Regions from separate parts of the Loigolactobacillus backii genome, predicted to be linked through region 1. Evidence: a T-box and tRNA genes for the amino acid it is inferred to sense, from the RefSeq annotation. Region 1 holds a T-box; the other holds one or more tRNA genes.
What was found. A T-box is a leader RNA that pairs with one kind of tRNA and senses whether it is charged. The one in region 1 lies ahead of trpS (tryptophan--tRNA ligase), so its partner is inferred to be a tRNA-Trp.

Region 1 (3,391 bases):
CACCAGGAGTTGGCGCGTCAGAGGCCAACTCCTGAATGAAAGTTTTAATTTCCACACTAATTCCTCATCTCTTAGCTAAGACTTTGCCAAACACTGTCTAATCAAAGTAGTTAATTCCGATTGCCGCACGCACTTCTTTTAAGGTTTGATTAGCAACCAGATTGGCCTTTTCGCTACCTTGACGGAGAATTTCGTAAACCCCAGCCGGATCTTCAGCGTACGCTTCCCGGCGTTTGCGAATTGGTTCTAAAACAGCCTGTAACACGTCATTTAAGTAGCGTTTGATTTTAACGTCACCTAGGCCCCCTGCCTGGTATTGTTCTTTCAATTCGGCTACTTTCTTTTGATCGGGGTCGAAAACATCAAGGTAAGTAAAGACAATGTTACCTTCAATTTTGCCAGGATCTTCAATGTGAATATGATTAGGATCAGTGTACATTGACATGACCTTTTTCTGAATTTCATCAGGTGAATCGGCCAAATAAATGGCGTTGCCTAGTGACTTACTCATCTTGGCGTTACCGTCCATCCCTGGCAAACGTCCTTCCCCTTTTGGTGGAAAAACACCTTCTGGTTCAACGAGAACGTCTTTTTTATAAATACTATTAAAACTACGTACAATTTCACGCGTTTGTTCTAACATTGGTTCTTGATCGTCACCGACAGGAACAGTATCTGCCTTAAACGCAGTGATATCGGCGGCCTGACTAACTGGGTAAATTAAAAATCCAGCCGGAATACTTTGATTAAAGTTTTTCTGTTGAATTTCCGCTTTAACGGTTGGATTACGGTTCAATCGTGAAACGCTGACTAAATTTAAATAGTGCATGGTAAGTTCATTTAACGCCGGAATTTGTGATTGGACTAAGATTGTTGATTTTTCAGGATCAATGCCAACGGCTAAATAGTCTAGCGCAACTTGTAATAGACTACGGCGAATCTTTTCCGGATCCCGTGCGTTATCGGTTAATGCCTGCATATCCGCAATCATAATGTAAGGATCGTAATTGCCAGAATTTTGCATCGCAACCCGCGTTTGTAAAGAACCAATGTAGTGGCCAATATGTAGCTTACCAGTTGGGCGATCACCAGTTAAAATTACTTTTTTTGTCATGTTAAAACCTTCCCTTTTATTCTAATTTTATAAGTAACATCAGTCAGTGAATCTACTTCAAAAAACAACGTTAACTTTTCAGCTTAAATCCAGCCCACAATTCTCAAAAAAATAGCGTCCCATCAGCATTTCTGCTCATAGGACGCTTGTTAACAATCGTGGTACCACCTAAATTGTGCTGGCTTTTATCCAGCACCACTCACGTTTAAGGCACGGCTACCCGCCACGCTACTTTTAATTCACGCAGCGACTCAAAGGGCCATTCACCACTAATTCTTGATCACTTTTCACCAACCAGTGATTCGCTATAGCCAAATTAACGGGTACTTATCCTTCTCATTGCATTGTTTTAATCTTACCGTTTAGCCCGCTAAATGTCAAAATGCTAACGTGAAAAAGTGTTTAACCGCAGATGATTAGCCTAAAAAACTAATGCACTTTTTTCATGCTCTAATAAAAATAATTCAAATCACTAGCTGGAGTTGGGTAAGAATAAATGGATTTAGCAACTGTGTCGGCGGATACTTTTTGATTGATCAACAGTGTAAAGTAGTTAATCAGTTCATCGGCCAAACTATTCAAACATGTTGCACCAACCAATAAACCAGTCTTTTTATCAGTCACAATTTTCACTACGGCCACTGGTTCATTAAGTCGTCGGTACGTGAGCCAGTTAGTCGTGTCAATTGTTTTTATAGCGTAATGCTCGGAATCAGCTTGGGCCTTGGCCGTTGTAACGCCAACTTGTGCTAGTTTAGGGCTAGAATAAACCGTTGTTGGAATGGCTGGGTAATCAATTGAGGCTTGCGTTTTACCTGTTAAATAATCAACTAAGTAACTGCCTTCAAACGATGCAACTGGCGTCTCTTTTGGTTCTTGCCGCGCAATAATATCACCAGCAACAAAAACTCTTGGGTTAGTCGTCTGCAAGTGATCATCACACTGAATGCCGCCATGAGCAACTTCGATACCTGCGGCTGCCAAATCTAATGCCTCAACATTCGGTACACGGCCAGTTGTCGCAAAGACAGCGTTGGTTACTAAACGAAAATCAGGTGCATTTAAGATCAGCTGATCACCGGCAGTTTCAATTGCTTGTAAGGAAACGTTAAAGTGAAACTGCACACCCTTAGCCTGTAATTGTTCAACTAACTGATCAACTAATTCATGATCATACGCCTTCAACGGTCGATCGTTATGTTGAATAACGTGTGTCTCGGCACCGGCAGCGTTGGCCATTGCTGCAAATTCAAAGGCTTCGTAGCCACCACCCACAAAGGTAACAACCCGGGGCATTTCTGGCAAGGCCATAAAATCAGTACTGTCCTGAAAGTGTTCTTTACCTGAAATATTTGGAATCGCTGGCCGCGCTCCAGTTGCAATAATGTAATGCTCGGCTTGATAAGTTGTTCCAGCAACTTCAATCGTTTGTTCATCAATAAATTTGGCCGCACCAGTCAAAGTTGTAATTCCACTGGAAGCTAGGCCCTTTTCGCTACTTGTTGATACTGGATCAGTGAAGGTTTTCTTGAAAGCCATCAACTTGGACCAATCAATCTTGGCAGGCTGGGTTAAAACACCAACCTTCTGCAAATTACGAACTTGATCCTGAGCCTCAACTGCTGCCAATAAAACCTTTTTGGGATCACAGCCGCGATTCGGACATGTACCGCCCCATAAATCCGCTTCAACAACAGCAACCTTTCGTTTTGCGGCTGCTAAGGGGTACGCCATCGCTAACCCCGCTGGCCCAGCACCAATAATAATTTCGTCAAATTTTTCCATCACTAACATCCTTTCACTTAGCAACTATTCTTCAGGAACGCAACAATGTTCTGCGCAGTTAAGGTACCAATTGCACGATTGTTCTGGGTAATCGAAATTGCCTTTTCGCGACTTAATTGATCCATAACTGCTGTTAATGGTGTTGCTTGATCAAACGTGGCCAACTGCTCACTCGCACTTGATTTTTGGTAGAAGCCAAGCTTGACTAATTCAGTTAGCGGCGTTTCAAACAAATTAAGTTCGGTATTACTATGCGCAAAGAACTCCTTAACAAATTCATTTGCCGGATTCTGCGCAATTTTGGCCGGTGTGTCTACTTGTAAGATCTCACCCTTACTCATCACCGCAATTCGATCGCCTAATTTCAGAGCCTCATTCATATCATGCGTGACAAAAACGACAGTATCGTGTAAGCGCTGGTGTAACATCAAAACCAAATCTTGTAGCTGATTACGAGAAATTGGATCCAAGGCCGAAAATGGTTCATCCATC
Region 2 (3,391 bases), 440 kb from region 1:
CCGTATAGACTAGTGTTGCGCCGGTTCTAATTTCAACGACTTTTACAGCATAAGCCGGTACTGGATGAATTGTTGGTAAGAAGGTTAATGAAAAAGGTCCTAAGTTTGTTGTTTGCCCGGCCGTGTAGCTTTCGCCGTGTGTAACCCCCGGTAAAGTTAATGAAGCAAAATGTAATGGATCGGCCGTATGTCCGTAAATTGGCAATTCGGCCTCACGTTTTTTTCCTTGATGTAACTGCCAATAATACTGCAGTACACCAACATCGGCAATGTGATCATGATGGTAATGGCTCAGGACCACCGCATCAAGTTGCAGTGGGTCCAAATGCTTTTGAAGGCTTAAAAGCGCACCACTACCGCAATCAAGTAATAGATTGTAGTCATTCGTTTGTAGTAAATAAGCGCTAGTTCCTACTCCTTTATAAGGGTAACCACCGTAAAATCCCAGTACAGTTAACTTCATAATAAATTCCTCCATTAAATAAATTTACTTTACCTCTATCTTACAACGTTCTATTTAGTAAGACAAAATACAAAGTGCTTGTATTTACTACACTAATTAAAGAGAATCACGTTATAATGTAAGTGGAGTAATTATTTATACTCGAGGAGGAATTATTATGTTAAAAAAAATTCAGGCAACATTTGGTTCACAGGATATCTTAACTAGCTATTTCGATCGTGAACCCCAACGAAATTTATTACTATTAAGACCAGCAGAATCGACTAATGATTTTCAGTTGCTTGACGTTTCGGACCAAAAAAACTTTTTTAACAGTCCAATTTCTTATTCTGTACGGCAACACTTAGGTAAACAAGAATTTAGTGGCTTCTTTAATTTTATGTATTTCACGTTTCCTTCTGAGGACGCCGTCAAAGTCTTTCAATCACAATTTGATCGTGTTGGCAATCAGGCAGCTGGCTTTATCGGCCTCAATGGACTATTCTTACTACGATTAGATGCACCGCAAATTCAATTTGTTGTTCTATCAATTTGGCAACGCGAAGCTGACTACTTTAATTGGCGCAATTCACAGGATTTTTCTCCCTTACTACCCTATTTGCAGGCCGGACCAAATATTCAACAATTTCACCAAACAACCTATACACTTGAACAAACAAACTAAGGCAAAGTCTTAGGTAAGAGTCTAGGAATAAAATCCTGAACTCTTTTTTTGTGACCTTAAACTCAAAAATTTATCCGCCTCAATTAGTAAATTTTACACATAATTAGTTAAGCGGCATTAACAAGGTGCTCATCCATTAACGACTTAATTAATTACGTATTTAGGTCCTTTATCACCTAACATTTTACAACATCAGGCGTAACAGTTCTGACTACAATTGTCGGCAGTACAAACATTAAATGTAATACCCAATGCCTGATCCTTTGAACCGATGCTTATTTATGCTTCAAACTCATAAGCATCAAATACTGCGCTATCAGTTCATATTCGATTGAATACCCACTTCTATAACGCCCTATTATAAATCATTAAAAATATCCGCTAATGGTGAACTTATAATTAACTAAGGTAAATCCATGCTAAAGTGTATAAAAACTTTCTAATATTGACGACCTACTAAATTTAGCAGAATATGGTTTTTACTTGTCGTATCAGCATTAATCAATACAGGCTCAACCTTTGATTTAGCGGCCGCTAAGATTAGTTTTACTTAAATGGTCTAAATTAATTTAATAAAACCAGATTTAATTTTTGAAATAAAAAAATAGACTAATATTTTTATTTCAAAAATATCAGTCTATTAACTATACCGGTGATCGGGGTCGAACCGATACTCCCGTGAAGGAACTGGATTTTGAATCCAGCGCGTCTGCCAATTCCGCCACACCGGCATATTAAGCCATTTTGTAGATTACCACTTAAAAGATAAAAGGCGGTAACCGGATTTGAACCGGTGATAGAGGTTTTGCAGACCTTTGCCTTACCACTTGGCTATACCGCCATCTTTAAGGAACAAATCCCATAAAAGCTAACTGGGATAGCTGGATTCGAACCAGCGCATGACAGAGTCAAAGTCTGTTGCCTTACCACTTGGCTATATCCCAATAAAACAAGGGCGGTAGGTGGGAATCGAACCCACGCGTGCCGGAGCCACAATCCGGTGCGTTAACCACTTCGCCACTACCGCCATAATGGCAGGGATAGTAGGAGTTGAACCCACATCAACGGTTTTGGAGACCGCTATTCTACCATTGAACTATATCCCTATTATAAAAAATGGAGGAGAGTGGATTCGAACCACCGAACCCGAAGGAGCGGATTTACAGTCCGCCGCGTTTAGCCACTTCGCTACTCCTCCATAAATGGCGCGGGACAGAATCGAACTGCCGACACATGGAGCTTCAATCCATTGCTCTACCGACTGAGCTACCGAGCCATTATGATAAACGGTCCCAACGGGACTCGAACCCGTGATCTCCTGCGTGACAGGCAGGCGTCATAACCAACTAGACCATGGAACCGTAGAAATGGAGATTACAGGGTTCGAACCTGTGACCCCCTGCTTGTAAGGCAGGTGCTCTCCCAGCTGAGCTAAACCTCCATTAAGTGACCCGTACGGGATTTGAACCCATGTTACCGCCGTGAAAGGGCGGTGTCTTAACCACTTGACCAACGGGCCGAGATCTCGTGACGGAGAGTAAGGGATTCGAACCCTTGATACAGGTTTGCGCCCGCATACATGATTTCCAATCATGCTCCTTCAGCCACTCGGACAACTCTCCACAGAAAAACTCCGGCTGTCGGGCTCGAACCAACGACAACCTAATTAACAGTCAGGTGCTCTACCAACTGAGCTAAGCCGGAATAAACAAATAGCATGGCAACGTCCTACCCTCGCAGGGGGTGCTCCCCCAACTACTCTCGGCGCTAAGAAGCTTAACTTCTGTGTTCGACATGGGAACAGGTGTATCCTTCCTGCCATTGTCACCACACCACTATCTGAGAACTTTGTGCTCTCAAAACTGGACCTTCTATTTTCTTTGACCTTTGAACACTACGCGGAAACATTGTTTCCGACTTGGTTAAGTCCTCGACCGATTAGTATTGGTCCGCTCCATGCCTCACGGCACTTCCACTTCCAACCTATCTACCTGATCATCTCTCAGGGGTCTTACTTCCATAAAGGAATGGGAAATCTAATCTTGCGGGGGGCTTCACACTTAGATGCTTTCAGCGTTTATCCCGGCCATACATAGCTACCCAGCGCTGCACCTGGCGGCACAACTGGTACACCAGCGGTATGTCCATTCCGGTCCTCTCGTACTAGGAACAGCTCCGCTCAAATTTCCTACGCCCGCGACGGATAGGGACCGAACTGTCTCACGACGTTCTGAACCCAGCTCGCGTACCGCTTTAATGGGCGA

Region 2: it has a tRNA-Trp gene. The T-box ahead of trpS (tryptophan--tRNA ligase) is inferred to sense a tRNA for this amino acid. The anticodon was not compared.

What each region holds. Positions count from the first base shown of each region.
Region 1 is NZ_CP014873.1:367,720-371,110, forward strand. It holds gene AYR53_RS01500 (cyclodeaminase/cyclohydrolase family protein) at 1-55, opposite strand, end outside; gene trpS (tryptophan--tRNA ligase) at 98-1,114, opposite strand; T-box leader at 1,250-1,463, opposite strand; gene AYR53_RS01510 (dihydrolipoyl dehydrogenase family protein) at 1,565-2,899, opposite strand; gene AYR53_RS01515 (ABC transporter ATP-binding protein) at 2,917-3,391, opposite strand, start outside.
Region 2 is NZ_CP014873.1:2,604,090-2,607,480, forward strand. It holds gene AYR53_RS11960 (MBL fold metallo-hydrolase) at 1-463, opposite strand, end outside; gene AYR53_RS11965 (antibiotic biosynthesis monooxygenase family protein) at 621-1,127, shown strand; tRNA gene AYR53_RS11970 (tRNA-Leu) at 1,775-1,858, opposite strand; tRNA gene AYR53_RS11975 (tRNA-Cys) at 1,898-1,968, opposite strand; tRNA gene AYR53_RS11980 (tRNA-Gln) at 2,000-2,071, opposite strand; tRNA gene AYR53_RS11985 (tRNA-His) at 2,082-2,154, opposite strand; tRNA gene AYR53_RS11990 (tRNA-Trp) at 2,160-2,233, opposite strand; tRNA gene AYR53_RS11995 (tRNA-Tyr) at 2,245-2,325, opposite strand; tRNA gene AYR53_RS12000 (tRNA-Phe) at 2,331-2,403, opposite strand; tRNA gene AYR53_RS12005 (tRNA-Asp) at 2,415-2,488, opposite strand; tRNA gene AYR53_RS12010 (tRNA-Val) at 2,496-2,568, opposite strand; tRNA gene AYR53_RS12015 (tRNA-Glu) at 2,575-2,646, opposite strand; tRNA gene AYR53_RS12020 (tRNA-Ser) at 2,659-2,749, opposite strand; tRNA gene AYR53_RS12025 (tRNA-Asn) at 2,759-2,831, opposite strand; rRNA gene rrf (5S ribosomal RNA) at 2,843-2,959, opposite strand; rRNA gene AYR53_RS12035 (23S ribosomal RNA) at 3,046-3,391, opposite strand, start outside.